2 regions of the Peribacillus sp. S4 genome follow, and region 2 is predicted to be linked to the other one. Evidence: predicted binding sites of a transcription regulator. Region 2 holds the regulator's gene; the other holds the start of a gene.
What was found. The regulator NrdR, encoded in region 2, represses ribonucleotide reductase genes. The targets are predictions, from matches to a motif close to AACACNATATATNGTGTT.
Positions count from the first base shown of each region.

Region 1: the regulator NrdR is predicted to act here: its motif matches at 5,784-5,801, upstream of ACJ9PY_RS17380 (vitamin B12-dependent ribonucleotide reductase).

Region 1 is NZ_CP175708.1:3,663,091-3,671,176, forward strand. It holds gene ACJ9PY_RS17355 (DUF1385 domain-containing protein) at 1-74, shown strand, start outside; gene ACJ9PY_RS17360 (SA1362 family protein) at 212-586, shown strand; gene ACJ9PY_RS17365 (patatin-like phospholipase family protein) at 609-1,490, opposite strand; gene splB (spore photoproduct lyase) at 1,576-2,601, opposite strand; gene ACJ9PY_RS17375 (hypothetical protein) at 2,739-2,924, shown strand; gene ACJ9PY_RS17380 (vitamin B12-dependent ribonucleotide reductase) at 3,063-5,633, opposite strand; gene ACJ9PY_RS17385 (biotin/lipoate A/B protein ligase family protein) at 6,021-6,857, opposite strand; gene ACJ9PY_RS17390 (rhodanese-like domain-containing protein) at 7,059-7,442, shown strand; gene gcvPB (aminomethyl-transferring glycine dehydrogenase subunit GcvPB) at 7,581-8,086, opposite strand, start outside.
Region 2 is NZ_CP175708.1:4,043,182-4,051,267, forward strand. It holds gene thrS (threonine--tRNA ligase) at 1-427, opposite strand, end outside; gene ytxC (sporulation protein YtxC) at 818-1,678, opposite strand; gene dnaI (primosomal protein DnaI) at 1,800-2,738, opposite strand; gene ACJ9PY_RS19200 (replication initiation and membrane attachment family protein) at 2,725-4,137, opposite strand; gene nrdR (transcriptional regulator NrdR) at 4,202-4,663, opposite strand; gene speD (adenosylmethionine decarboxylase) at 4,933-5,313, opposite strand; gene ACJ9PY_RS19215 (glyceraldehyde-3-phosphate dehydrogenase) at 5,668-6,705, opposite strand; gene coaE (dephospho-CoA kinase) at 6,863-7,462, opposite strand; gene ytaF (sporulation membrane protein YtaF) at 7,484-8,086, opposite strand, start outside.

The sequences.
Region 1 (8,086 bases), 380 kb from region 2:
TGGCATCCTTCCAAGAACTGTTGAGGATGGAAAAAGAGACCGAAAAAGGTTTAGATTCGGATGTAATTGTGTAAAACATCTATACACATTTTGATGATGAAAAATCATATACTAACTAAATGAATGATCTTCATTTTTTTCAAATATTTCACAATTAGAATGTTTAAAATAAGCTAAAAATGCTTATGATGCTCTTAAGGAGGTGTCTTTGTTGAAACGTTTCATATCTTTCATGATATACGGAATCATCGCCCTCGGAGTCCTCGGACTATTGAGCCGACTATTTAATGACCCGATTGGCTTTTTTAGAAACATTCTCATAATAGCCATTGTCGCAGGGATTATTTATATGATTTATACCGGATTAACAAAGGGAAAACCAGTTAAGAAAGAGCAGCAAGCATTCCGAAAGGCTGCCCGCCAATCGAAAAAAAGGCTAAAAAACCGAACTTCGAAAAAAGATAATGTGGCTAGCTTCTCTGCAGCAAAATCATCAAAGAAAATAAAATGGAGAAAGAAAACGGATAGTCACTTAACCGTCATCGAAGGGAAAAAGAATAAAAAGAAAAATCGGGCTTCTTTTTAAGAGCCCGATTTTTTATTTATTATCAATAAGTCCATTTTTTAAGGAATTCTTTCGTACATTGCCTGCCTTTATCGATCAATTCACCCTTTTTTTCATCATTCAGATTAAAATCCATTGCAGAAATTCCCTTCATCGGGATGAATACAATATTATGGACGTGTTTCTTGGAAATATACCTAGCATCATGGGCATCTTTCATCGTTTTGAATAGTGCGGAGAACAATTCGACCGCATTATCCACCTCATGCGGTTTCCATATCTCATCGACGCTTAACCGCAAGCCAATGACCGGTCTCTCCTTTCTAACATGATCTGAATTGAATAACCACATTGGAAAATTGCTTAACACACCTCCATCAACAAAAAGGAACTTGCTTTTTCCGACATTAAGTTTGACTGGCTCAAAGAAATACGGAATGCTGCAACTCATTCTTACTGCCTTTGCCACTGGAAAAGCGCTTGGGTCTATTCCATAATTAGGCAAATCATCAGGCAGTACGACCAATTTCCCATTTGAAATGTCAGAGGTTATGATACGGAGTGATTTCGGCCGAACATCCTTAAAGGTAACTACATTCCTTTCGGCAAGTTTACCGGCGACCCATGTTTCCAAGGCGTTGCCTTTATAAAGGCCCAGTTTCCAGTATAAAAGAAGCCATTTGGCAAATGGGATAGGCAAAAGACCACGCCTTTTATCCAGCAGGCCGCTTAAATCTATATCAAGAAAAAGCTTTTCCATTTCTTTTCCCGTGTACCCAGCCGCTACGAATGCTGCAATTATGGATCCTGCACTCGTCCCTGCTGTTCGATGGAATTCAAATCCCTTTTCTTCTAATTCCTGCAGGGCTCCCACTAAACCATAGCCTTTAATCCCGCCTCCGGAAAAAACGCCGTCAATAATCATAGCTGCCCTCCCCTAATCCGGTCTTTACATTTCTAAGCAGGATTAGAGCGATTTATGACAGTTTCAAAAAGAAAATTGCCTTGATTCAGGTAAAATACTGAATTTCCGCTTTCGGGAAAAATTCCGCTATATACCCACGAATGGTCGTTTCCAGTTCTGCCGCTTCCTCGTTTTGATAAACATATTTACCAATTCCATATCGGCCCCATTTATATTTACGCTTCGTTTCGTCCAGTTCCAATTTTGTTTTCGGATAGTTTTTTTGAATCACTTTTTTTGCTGGACCAGTGAACCGATGCTGGATTAATTCGAAAGTCAAGTCAGGGATATCCACCCCTTTTAAGGCCTCACTCAACCGTTCGAATAATTCATGGTAGCCCTCCTTCCATGCTTCATGACGGTATATTGGAGCTACGATAAAACCCAGGGGATATCCGGCACCTGCCACTTTACGTGCCGCTTCCATCCTTTCTTCGAAGCTCGAAGTCCCGGGTTCGAAATTTTTTATCACATAACGTGAATTTATACTGAAGCGAAATCTCGTTTTTCCATTATGTTCAGCATCCAACAGATGATCGACATGATGGAATTTAGTGACGAACCTAAGAACCCCATATTCACTTTTCCCAAAATACTCTATGGCCCTTTTTAATGAATGTGTCAAATGATCAATTCCGACGATATCCGATGTACAGGCTGCCTCAAAACGGGTAATTTCAGGCTTTCTCTCATTTATATATTTTTCGGCTGCCTCGAAAATCTCGTCAAGATTCACATATGTCCGAATATATGGCTTTGATCCGAGTGTCGTCTGTAAATAACAATAGTGACAATGCCCCATGCACCCTGTAGCAAGAGGGATGGCATATTCAGCAGATGGCTTTGAAGAATCGAATTTCAATGTTTTTCTGATTCCTATCACGAGTGTCGATTTGGCGACACGATATTTTTGCAGATCATTTTCTCCAGGAAGATCCCTAATTTGGTTATGCGATGTGGTCTCACGGATTTCAATGTTCAAATCTTCGAATTTCTTCTTCAATTCCCGGCCAAGCGGGTATTCCAATGCCCTTGGCTCGATATATACTAACTGTGGCATAAATGGTTTCATTTCGATCTCCATTCTTTTTTCGATTTGTTCATACTTTCAATCGAACTACACAATCTAATTGATAAGGATAGTTTTTCTTTATTCTTTTATCCTCATGATTGTTTTTACTTGGAAATTCAAAATGAAGGAGATGCGATATGGCTAATAAACGAGACTTCTTGACAAATGGAATGGGAAAACAAACGATCACCGTTCAAACAGATAATAAATTTCCAAATCCAAGGAATATACCGGGAGACTCTGTCGATGAATTTTCAGTATTGAAAGATGGCAACCAATATCTAGCCGAAAAGGAAATAGGGCAGCAAAATGAAAATGGTTGATTGAACGTGAAAAGAAGACCGAATTTACGATTATTCGGTCTTCACCTATTGGTATATATCACTGCCCTGGATTAATGACTCTAAAAAAAGCCGTTAAGATAGCTTTGCAGCATACTTAACGACTTCCTTTGCATCAGCTTATAGCCCGCATTTCAATTGCGCTCCGCAATTCGTGCACGTATTGCATCCGCCCATTTCCTGAACTTCACCCTTACGGCATACGGGGCAAGTGTTACCCACTTCCGAACCAATTGTAACATTCGTCGAACGCAGCTCATTTATCGTATCGACCAATACAACTTTTTTCTTTTCTTCCACATTTGTCAATTCATCCATTTCAAGCTGCTCGTCCATTTGGTTTTCTTCCGCTTTGAGCGTAAGGACCTGACTGTCACGGCTGCCATCCACATATACCGTTCCGCCTTTTGCTCCGCCTTTGTATAGACGTTCATATACCTTTTCAACTTGTTCGACAGTATATCCTTTTGGGGCATTGACCGTCTTGCTGATCGAGCTGTCAATCCAGCGTTGAATGATGCATTGAACATCAGCATGTGCTTCTGGAGCTAATTCCATAGCGGAAATGAACCATTTTGGAAGCTCTTCTGTATCGGCTTCTGGATGGCGATCCAAGTATTCCTGTACAATGTCAGCCTTAACTTCAATGAATTTACCAAGACGGCCGCTGCGGAAATACGTGAAGGAGAAATATGGTTCAAGACCTGTTGATACCCCAACCATCGTTCCTGTACTTCCCGTAGGAGCCACTGTCAATAAATGAGAGTTACGGATACCATGTGCAGCAACACTTTCCCTGATATCTTCCGGCATTTTTTCCATAAATCCGGTTTGTGTGAAACGTGTTCTAAGCTCATTGGTTTCTTTGTCCGTTGACCCGATCAGGAACGGGAAACTGCCTTTTTCTTTAGCAAGTTCCACCGAAGCCCTGTAAGCTGTGGTCGCAATCGTTTCAAACACCTTGTCAACCAGGATATTTCCTTCTTCAGAGCCATATTCCGTTTCACAGTAGATCAACAGGTCATGCAGACCCATTACACCTAGTCCAACCCGTCGCTCGCCCAGTGCCTGTTTTTTGTTTTCATCCAAGAAATAAGGAGTTGCGTCAATGACATTGTCCTGCATGCGCACACCGACTTCAACTGTCTGCTTAAGTTTCTCGAAATTAACCGTTTTGCTTTCTTTATCAGCCATTTCAGCCAGATTGACAGCAGCAAGGTTACATACTGAATATGGAGCCAATGGCTGTTCTCCACAAGGGTTCGTGGCTACAACCTGTTGACCGTATGCTTTGGCATTCGTCATTTCATTTGCATTATCGATAAAGAAAATACCTGGTTCAGCAGAATATGTTGCACAAATGTTTATTAAGTTCCAAAGCTCTTTAGCCCGGATTTTACGGTAAACACGGACTTTATGACCCATTTTCTCCCATTCGCGAACATCGCCGACATTATGCCATTCTTTATTGTAAATGGCCATTTCTTCGGCATTATAGCTTTCAACATCAGGAAAACGCAATTCATATTCCGCATCTTGTTCAGCCGCTTCCATAAATTCCTTGGTCAGGCAAATGGAGATATTGGCTCCAGTCAAGAAATCCGAATTATGGACACTGTATGTTCCGCCTGTACGGATCTTTTCCTCTGCATCCCTAATGATTTTCTCGCTGAACCCGCCTTGGCCAGGAATCTCCTTATAATTGATGATCCCTTGATACATAGCCGTTTCCTGTTCCGTGTGCGGCGTGAATTTCAATTTATCCGTGGCATATTTCTTGATGGCTTCATCTTTGGTGTTTTCCACTAGGTAACGCAAAATCCTTGGATTTTGCATTTTGGAAATGATGAACTCTGCAATATCGGGATGCCAATCAGCAAGCATGATCATTTGCGCGCCTCGTCTGCTGCCGCCCTGTTCAACAAGATGCGTCAGTTTTGCAATATCGTCAAGCCATGACACTGAACCCGAGGATTTTCCATTCACCCCTTTTGCCAGAGTGTTTCTTGGACGCAGTGTCGATCCGTTCGTACCCACTCCGCCGCCGCGGCTCATGATTTCCATCACTTGTTTCCTATGTTCTGAAATACCTTCACGTGAATCCGGTACGAATGGCATTACATAGCAGTTGAAATAAGTAACATCCGTATTGGAACCTGCACCGTATAATACTCGGCCTGCCGGGACGAAATTAAGGTTCTTTAATTCTTCATAGAATTTATTGAACCATTCCGTTCTTTTTTCTTCCGTGGTTTCCACTGATGCCAATCCCGTTGCATTACGTTTCGCAATTTGTTCATAGTATATTTCAAGAGGCTTTTCGATTATATCCAACGGACGGTTTACAATTCCCGTCTCAACTTCTTCCGGATTATCCAATACGCCACGGAATTCTTCATCCACCAATACCTTGGCTTTTTTGGTTTCCCAATCAATTTCAACGATGTAACCGAGACCCCTTGCTGGGAATTTCGGATCTTCCTTAATCGTCAACACGACGAAATCGCCTGCCGAGAGTGTGATTTTTTCAGTATCCTTAAAAGAATAGCGGTCAAGCATGACTAGACGGGACACTCCCTTATGCGCCATTTTCATATCAGCAGTTACAGGGTGAACCTGGGGAAATAAAGAAATATCCTTATTCAACCTTTCTAGATCAACCTTTAAAGCTTCTTTTATTACAACCGACATAATTCCCTCTCCTTTATATGTTTCATGATCCGTTCTTGCTGCCGCAAAAATCCTTATGTAGCCTTACATGTCCGTTTCGCTTAACAAGTACCCTAAATTTATCATAGCGAAACTCAAAAATCAACATATAGTGTCGCATTAAATATTTCAACTACTATATATTGTGTTTGTTTTGAATAACTTTTAATTTTGTCAAACGTTAAATCAATTAATATAGTTAGCAAAAGGGAGGAAAATGTCGATTTATAATAATTTTTCATCAGATTTCAATTAATTTGGACCTTGCTTTTTCCCCATCCCTTTTAGGGCTTATCCCTGCAAGGGATGTGTTATTCGGTCAAACAAATCTGAAAAAACTTTTTATTATCCACTCTAATTATGCTTCCTCTATCTCATGAAATTCCATTCATCGCTTTCATATTTGCTTTCTGCAATTGCCTTCACTTCCAGCAATTGCTTTTCGGTGAGGACATATGGCTCTAAATCGACCGAAAGTCCTTCGGCAAAACCTTTTTCGAAAGCTTCTTTCGCTTCAGGGATGGTTATCTTTCTCCCGGCAATGTCATTCATGGCCACAGCTTTGTTTTTTAAGTTTTTTTGCATTCTCTCTTTAACCCTGTCATTTGAGAATTTAAATACGCTAAAGAGCTTATCATCATCAAGCTCAAGCAAAATGGACCCGTGCTGAAGGATGACGCCTTTTTGCCTGGTTTGAGCGCTGCCAGCGACCTTCCTGCCCTCAACGACCAGTTCATACCAGCTAGGTGCATCAAAGCAGACGGAAGACCTGGGCGATTTTAAAGCCGCTTTTTCCTGTTCGCTTCGAGGCACGGCAAAATAAGCATCCAATCCAAGATTCCTGAACCCCATCAATATTCCTTCAGAAATGACACGATAAGCTTCAGTAACGGTTGTTGGCATTCCCGGATAGGATTCTGGAACGATTACACTATAAGTCAATTCATGTTCGTGCAGTACCGCTCGTCCTCCTGTCGGCCTGCGAACAAAACCAAGGCCCTGCCTTTTGACCTCTTCCAGATCAATCTCCGCTTCTGCCTTTTGAAAATAACCGATCGACAATGTCGCTGGATCCCAGCCGTAAAAGCGTATGATCGGCGGAATTTCCCCTTTGCTTTGCCAGTTTAACAGGGCTTCGTCCAGCGCCATATTAAAAGCCGGTGAACAATACCCCGAATCTATAAAACCCCATTTTTCTTTAGTCATCCTTACCCCTCGTTTCGATAGACGTTTTTCAATCCCCCACAAAAAACTCACATGTAGTAGTTTAACAGACTTTAACACTCTAAAAAAGAAAGTGCTATCAAGTCATGAAGAATTTGATGAAAATTCTTTTTGATTATTGGGTAAAGCAATTATATAATAAAGATTGTCTGTATTCGTTAAGGTAGAAGGGAGTTTTTATGTTTGGAAATATTATATACACTGCTCATCATCCTCGGAGTGGTTATTGCGTATTCACTTTTTAATTGGTACCGCCAGCGTAAAATCGTTAAAACACTAACACAGGACGAATTTATCGCCAACTACAGAAAAGTGCAGCTAATTGATGTGCGGGAACCGAATGATTTCGAAAATGGTCATATCTTAGGCGCAAGAAACATCCCTATGACTCAAATGAAAACCCGCTTGGTCGAAATTAGGCCGGACAAGCCTGTATATTTGTACGCTCAAAGCGAAATCATCAGCGGCAGAGCTGCAGCCATGCTATACAAAAAGGGCTACAGGGAACTTTTTCACTTAAAGGGCGGTTTCAAGATGTGGACCGGGAAAATCAAAGCAAAGAAATAAGACCCATCTCGGCATGGGCTCTTTTTAATTCCATAGCTCAAGTAAAAGAAAGTCAACAGTTGGACTTTAATGGAATCTTACATAAACATGAAAAATCCCCGCCGGAAGGCAGGGATTTTTTTCGTGTAAGCTACTAATCTAGGCTTGATAACGCAAAATGGGTTTTCTTGCAGCAAGAGTTTCATCAAGCCGCTTTATAACGGTTGTATGCGGAGCTTCCTGAACGATTTCCGGAGTTTCTTCCGCTTCCTTGGCAATCTGGATCATCGCATCGATGAACGCATCCAGCGTTTCTTTTGACTCGGTTTCAGTCGGTTCTATCATCATTCCTTCTTCCACGTTCAACGGGAAGTAAATGGTTGGAGGATGATACCCGAAATCCAGCAATCTTTTAGCTATATCGAGAGTCCTTACCCCCAATTTCTTTTGCCGGCGTCCGCTTAATACGAATTCATGCTTACAATGACGATTATATGGTAAGTCAAAATAAGGTTCCAACTTGCGCATCATATAATTGGCATTGATGACCGCGTTCTCTGTGACGGCTTTAAGGCCATCAGGACCCATTGAACGAATGTACGTATATGCCCTCACGTTTATTCCGAAATTACCATAATAAGGTTTTACCCTGCCAATGGATTGCG
Region 2 (8,086 bases):
TCACTTCGATGCGGGAGATTGCCAAGTTTTCGTTGACGATTTTCTTCATTTCTTTTTCAATCAATGGAAGGTCTTCGGGAGTCAATGATTCCTCTAGATCCATATCATAGTAAAAGCCGCCTTCAATGACTGGCCCTACGCCGAATTTAGCGTTTTTGAACAAACGTTTGATCGCTTGTGCCATCAAGTGCGCTGTACTGTGACGCAATACTTCAAGAGCATCCGCTGCGTCCTGTGTGACGATTTCGATTGTACCATCTTGTTCAATCGGACGTTTTAAATCATATAATTCACCATTGAATTTTCCGGCAATGGATTTTTTCCTTAAACCAGGACTGATGGATGCAGCGATGTCTTCAGTTGTTGTGCCTTTAGCAAACTCCTTGACCGCTCCGTCAGGAAAAGATATTTTCAGTAGTTCTGACATTCAGTTTCACTCCTTCTTATTTGTTCGAACAAATTACAGGTTTTTGATTCCATTACAACACAAAAAAGCCCGCCCCTGTATAAAACAGGGACGAGCTTAGTAATAAATATCATTAACCCGCGGTTCCACCCTCGTTCCAGCTTGCTTTTCACGGCAAAATGGCACTTGTAACTTGGTAACGGCAGCTTCCCGTCAGCTCATATTCGCAGAATGCCTGCTTTCCGAGCCGAAGTTTAAAGGTGGTAAGTGTTCCATGCGAATAGGAAGCTTACAGCCTGTTGGCTTCCCTCTCTGATAATCGGCGACTAGAATACCCTTGTCCTCATCATAACTTTTAGTTTTTTAATAGTATGTAGGAAATTATAATTTGTTATACGTTGAAAATCAAGGTTAATTTTCTTTTTTCCACGAAAGTTCATTCAACTGCATAGAAAATGATGAAAGTGGCAAGATAGTCGCCCGTTCTTCGAAAATCCTTGAAATGGTCTGGATGAGCCCCTCTTCCTTGTCATCGGTATAGATGCACAAGTTTTCAGGAGCAATCGATAAAAGCGGGGCAAGTATCACCGTATCGAGAAAAAGTGAGCTTTTGGCAAGAAGCCTCCTGTCAATCATACTATTGATTTTTGGACGGTCGAGTTTGCTGAATTTCTGATCATAGAAGTGAAAACCGTCCCGGTTGACAAGGTGAAGCTTTCTTAATTTCGTCTCCTGCCCTTGAAGGCAATCACGGAGCGTAGCAATGAAATTTTGATAGTCCTGTTCCAGCTTATATTCATCAATCGCCTTGACGACATACTTTTCCAAAGTGTGCTGAAACGATTTTAAACGGAAGGTCGTAAAAGAATCGAATGAAAAAGATACCTTTCCAGCCAAGATGCTTTGAAGTCCTTCCTCAATCAATCGTTTCTCTGTACTGAATGCTCCATCTTGATTCCTGGCTCTTTCCGCCTCGATGATGGATGATGCAATTTCAATGATGGCTTCAATTTCTTCCCGTTCCCTATAAAAAAATTTACCGACTATAATTTGCTCCAGAACAGGAAGCGTCTTTTCTTCCAATAAAAAAGAATGGAATGCATCACGAAGCAGAATTAGCCATTCATCACCTGAAGATTCCGTTATATCCACGTGCATGCCTTGTTGCGGAATAAATCGAATATATGCTTGAAATTCTGCCCCCAGTGGATGGACAGAAACGAAATTCAGTAATTTCATTGCCTCTGAATCGTTTTGAAACAAAATTTGCACTACGACATCCCCCCTTCCCCCTTGCTTCTTTTTTCATGTATATGGGGATGGGGACGTGTTTAGAAGTAGGATGGGCCTTGTAAGAAGAAAAAAGTGACCTCCATTAAGAGACCACTTTTCTTCATCTTCTCCGATTCACGCCATCAAGCTTGACCGGCTCGGCTAAATATTGAATTCTTTCCAGTACCCGGGCCGCCTTCACTTCTTCTTTCTCACCGCGCTGTGAAAAGGTCAGGTGGTTCTCCAGGCCATTCATATCAAAATTCGAAGTGAAAAATGTCGGCAGGTTTTCCAGCATCCTAAATTGCAAAATCGGACCAAAAACCTCATCGCGTCCCCAGCTCGTCATGGATTCCGCTCCAATATCATCAAGCATGAGGATAGGTGCCGTTTTCACCATTTCAATTTTTTCATTGACCGTATTATCACCTATCGATCCCTTAAGTTCCCTCAAATAGTCAGGTACATAGACTATAAGGGAGGAAATTTGCCTTTTTGCAAGTTCATTGGCGATAGCACCTAATAAGTACGTTTTCCCAACACCGAATTTCCCATATATATACAAGCCTTTTTGCCTTTTACCCGGCTCATATTCCATAATGAACGACATCGCTTTACTTAGGACAGACAAGCGTTTGTTTTCATTATCCGTTTGGGTAAAATCTTCAATGCTGGCCTTTAAAATATCCTTCGGTACATACAGGCTGCGGATCAGCTTTTCCCGTTTCCGCTTTTCATCCTCTGCCAATTTCCTCGGGCAGACTTCATAATGCAGGTTCAGGGCTTTTCCTTGCACCACCAATTTAGGATAATACCCTTGCATCATATTGATGCAGCCATCCAAGCTCGGACATTTATCACACTTATTGCTCTGTGAAGTGAACTCATAAAGCTTCCCCAAGTTTTTATCAATCATTTCCTTCGTGACCGTCGAGCTGTTGGCATTCATGAATAACCGCACTTGTTCGTTTTCAAAAATCTCCTGTTTCAGCTTTTCATAACGCTGTTGAAATTGATTTGTATTGGCCAATTTATTAAGGGACCTATTAATCTTTTCCATCGTTCATTTCACCTCCCGCTTTCCACAGCTTCCATTTCTCCAGAAGTTCGCGTTTTTGGGCATCCAATTCAGGCTGATCCTCATTCTGCTCCTGCTGTGCTTCTTCTTTTTTCTCAAGCCACTCAGGAACCACTTCTTCCCGTATCGCCTTTTTCCGGCTGCCCTTCGCAGCATTCCTGCTTCCTTGAGCCCAGTCCTGATATTTCCTATGTTCATTTTTGGCCAGTTCCATCGCCTCGACGACTGTTGAGACCTTTAGCCTTGCCCAATGGCCTGCCAGCTTTTCCACATAACCCTTCGTGAACTTCATATCCGTTTTGAGCATGACATATTCAATCAAGACATTGACGACACCCGGATTCAGCTTTTGGTTGATCATCACGCCCTCAACCACTTTCAAATCACCGCTTGACGGCTCTGCACCGCCAGACAATTGCATCAGCCGCTCCCTCGGGGAAATCGTCTCCAAATGACGGATTAACTCTTGTTCCTTTGTTTTCGGTTCTTCTTTTTGTGTCCGTTCACGAATTGGCTGCACCCGATTGACAAGGGAAGGCATATCGGCCTGCCGTTCGATCTGGTACCAGTCCCTTGCCGCCTTTCTAAGCAATTCCTCATCAATCTCATCATCCAATGAAACGGCATCCATTACTAGTTTTTGCATTTCCAGCGGATCAATGCCATATAAAAAAGCGAGTTTGGCAATCGTACTTTTTATTTTAGGAGTAAAAGCCTTTTTCGGCACGATCGAGGATTTCATCCCGGCAAATAAAAGGTCAAAATCGAATAAGTCATCAAACCCCGATGGCTCAACGCCTTCCGCCCGATCGATGTATTGCTGTTCAGGCACCGGTTTCCATTCGTTTTTCGCTTCATCCGTTACATATAAAGAGTCCAGATGGTCTGATGAAAATACTTCCGCAAAAGATTTAGTCACACCTTCATATTGATCGGTTAAGATATGGTCATCACAAAAGAACCTCTTTAACCGGTTGAATTGAGCTTTACCGATTTTTTTGTATAAGTAAATATTCAGCATTCCATCCGTGAAAAACTGCTGGGGTGAAAGCGGCGGGTTTAACTCATAAATGAATTCCTTCGTTTCATTTTTCGATTTCTTATATACATTCAACAGGCCGATTCCTTCAAGTAAAAGGCGTGCTTCGTAAATATCACCTAACTTAAGGCCGATGGTATTCATTAATTGATAATGCGAGGAGGTTTCCGACCATAGCCTGTTTTCCTCCAACTCACTCCATAACGTCATATATAGGCTAATGCAGATAGGTCCAATAAGAGGTTGATATAGTCGGGTAAGTATTTTCCGATCATAATCATGAAGCAGCCCCGCAGATGAGACCAAATATGAATCAGCTGGGAGCAATTCTTGCCAATGCATTGACATCTCCATTCAAACCTTTCAAAAGATGTAGTGAAAAAAGAGCCAAAGTGAATCTTCAGCTCTACTTTCTTTCTTTATTTATTAAATCTTTCAGTTCATCAATAAAGACATTGATATCTTTAAATTGTCGATAGACGGATGCGAACCTTACATAGGCAACCTCATCGACTTCTGCCAGCTTGTCCATTACCATTTCGCCGACACTGTCGCTTTTCACTTCCGATATGCCCTGGTTGCGTAGTTCTTTTTCTACATAACTGGTAATTTGCTCTAGTTCTTTCAAGGGAACCGGACGTTTTTCGCAAGCCCTGATTAAGCCACGCAGGATTTTATCACGACTGAACTCTTCACGTGTCCCGCCCTTTTTCACTACAATAAGCGGTGTTTCCTCCACCTTTTCAAATGTCGTGAATCGAAAACCACATGCCTCACATTCACGGCGTCGTCGAATCGATTTACTTTCATCGACTGGCCTGGAATCGAGCACTCTTGTTCCGTTATATTGACATGATGGGCATTTCATCATTATCAGCTCCGTATTTTATGTAGGACTCCCCTATCTAAATGTTCCCCAAGGAATTACTTCTCTATCTTAATCTTATATTAAAAGGAACGGACAGTACAAGTAAAAAGTGTAACTTCCGGCAGCAGGCACTTTTTGTTCTGCCGTTGAAGCACCGTTGCCAAGGGCATTGTGCTACAAGGCAATCCTCTCCAATAAAGTGAATCAGACTGCCGATTCATTGCATTAAAAAAGAGATGCACCCATGGCATCTCTGTGTATACATTTTTTTATAGGGCACTTATATTGGCTTTTTTCATTTGTACAGGACCTAATCCACGTGGTAATTCTATGTTTTCACGTGTTTGCGCATTCAAAGCTTCTGCAATATAATCTGCCGCAATATTCGGATCCAAGTTACCGCATGTATAGACATCAATGCTCGCATAGCCGTGTTCTGGAAAACTGTGAATCGTTAAGTGTGATTCAGAAATGATGACAACCCCGCTGACTCCTTGTGGAGCAAATTTGTGAAAGGCAACTTCTCGTACCTCTGCACCTGATTTCAAAGCAGCGTCAACAAAAATCTTTTCAATTAAATCGATATTGTTCAGTTTTTCAAAGTCACAACCCCAAAGTTCAGAAATGACATGTCTACCCATTGTTTCCATAGTGTAAGCTGTTTCCATATTAAGCTTCCCCCTTACCATGATTTAAAAATAAGTTCTGATAACTACCACGGGGGAAAGTTAGTCCAAAGAGGTCCTAACCCTTTAAGTAGCCATCATGCAAACCGTTTTGAAGAAGTTCACGATTCATAGTATATATGGTTTGAATTTTTTTTGCAACTCCAAATTGAATTTTTGGAAAGATAAACTTTATATGTAATGGGGATATAGCGTAGGTTCCAATGTGGAGTAAATTCCGTCTTTTGTTTATTCAGTGCCATACCAGCCGGGATTTGATGGATCACTGCATGAAAAATAGCCTGCTAAAAAATTTTAGCAGGCTCGGGTTTTTACATTTTATTTTACTGATAATTCGACTTCGGACATTTTTTTCAACTCGGAGCCAACCAATTTTACAAGGTCCACTACACGGTTGGAGTAACCCCACTCATTATCATACCAAGCAAGGACCTTCACTTTCCTGTCACCGATCATCATCGTTGTCAATCCATCGATGATTGCAGAGTGTGGATTCGTTTTGAAATCACTGGAAACTAAAGGTTCCATCGTGAATTCCATGATTCCTTTGAGTTCATTTTCTGAAGCATCGATGAAGGCTTGGTTCACTTCTTCAATCGTGACATCACGGTTTAAATCCACAACAAGATCGACTAAAGATACGTTTGGTGTCGGTACGCGTATCGCCATTCCATGAAGCTTGCCTTTTAATTGCGGCAACACTAGTGAGATGGCTTTTGCTGCTCCTGTAGTCGTAGGAATCATGCTTTCCGCAGCGGCACGGGCACGTCTCAAGTCTTTGTGCGGGTTATCGATATTATTTTGATCATTTGTATAAGAATGTATCGTTGTCATTAAACCGTTGTTTATGCCGAATTTTTCATCAAGCACTTTTGCAACAGGTCCAAGGCAGTTCGTTGTACAAGATGCATTGGATATGACGAAATGCTTGTCAATTTCCAGCACCTCCTGATTCACTCCCATTACAATGGTAACGTCTTCATTTTTACCCGGGGCTGATAATATTACTCTTTTTGCTCCTGCGTCTAAATGAAGAGCCGCTTTAGAACGATCATTGAATTTGCCAGTGGCTTCAATTACAATATCTATGTTCATCTCTTTCCAAGGCAATAGCTTTGGATCGCGGTTATTTATTAGTTTTACTTGGCGGCCATTCACTACTAGTGAATCATCTTCAGCTATAATGATACCGTCGAATTTACCATGTATCGTATCATATTTTAGTAAGTGTGCTAAAGTTTCAGCTGGATAGCTTGCATTTATGGCAACAATGTCCAAACTCTCGTCTAATATGGCTTTTCGGAAAACCATTCTTCCAATTCTCCCAAATCCGTTAATCGCTATTCTTGAATTCATTGTTCGGACCCTCCAGAAATATTAGTGTTATACTTATTACCTTTCACATGTAATTAGTATAACATAATTCAGAGGAATTGTGCTAATAAAAATGCGGATTGTTTTATTTTTTCAACATAAAAAGAAGAAACCGGGCGGTTTCTTCTTTTTATCATGATTATATGACATACCATTCGCTAAGTATGGCCTTCACTTGCCGCTTCGTTTCATTAATGTCACCATTATTATCGATGACAGCATCCGCTAAGGCCTTTTTATCGGCCAAGGGCATTTGCGAATTGATCCTGGCAAGTGCCTCCGCCTCCGAAAGACCATTCCTATTCATTAATCGCTTCAATTGTACTTGCTCATCCACATAGATCAAAAGCGTCTTATCCACCATGAATGTCAGCTTGCTTTCGAATAGGAGTGGAATATCCATGAACACCGTTTCTTCTCCTGATGATAGTGCCGCTTCCGTTTTCAGCCGCATCCAATTCCTGACGGCAGGATGCACGATGCCATTCAACAGCAATCTCTTTTCTTGATCATTAAATATGATCGACCCAAGCTTTACGCGATCTATATTCCCATCCGTCAATAAGATATCTTCTCCAAATGCTTTCACAACTTGGTGATAGGCTTCTTCACCTGGCTCAACGACAGCACGGGAAGCCAGATCTGCATCGACAATCGTGAATCCGAGTTCCTGTAAATAGAGGCTGACGGTGCTTTTCCCACTGGCAATGCCTCCGGTGATTCCGATGATTTGTCCCATAAGCTCCCCCTTTTTACCTTATCATAACTTGAATAAACCGATGATGATCAATAATACACCTGGGAGAAAGGTCAAATGCTGAACAACTTTATTATTTGAAAGCAATTTTCCGCTTTGAATTCCGCTCCAAATGAAAATCGAACTCATAACAGCGATGCACCCTGCGAGGATGATCGGTGAAATCCCGATCATAGCCGCTCCAACTCCGGCCCCGAACGCATCCAGCGAAAGTGCAAACCCCAGAACAAGCGCTTCAACGCCTGTTATCGTACCTGATTTATCAAAATCGGCATTCAATGGTTTTTGTAAAATATTAATGACTACCCCAAGTGATTTAATTTCAAAATTAAAGATGATCTTTTCATGATATCTATCATCTTTCAAATCCTTTTCAGGCTTAAAATACTGGTATACCATCCAGGCACCAAGAAAAATGAGGATGATGCCGCCTGTTTTTTCAGCCGCCCCGATAGATATGAGCTGACTGATGAATTGTCCGATGACCATCGCTATACCTAAACTCAATGCAGAACAAAATGAGATGACCGCTATTGACCTTAAGGGGATTTTCATCTTCCGCATACCGAATGTCAAACCGACGCCAAATCCGTCAATACTAACTGC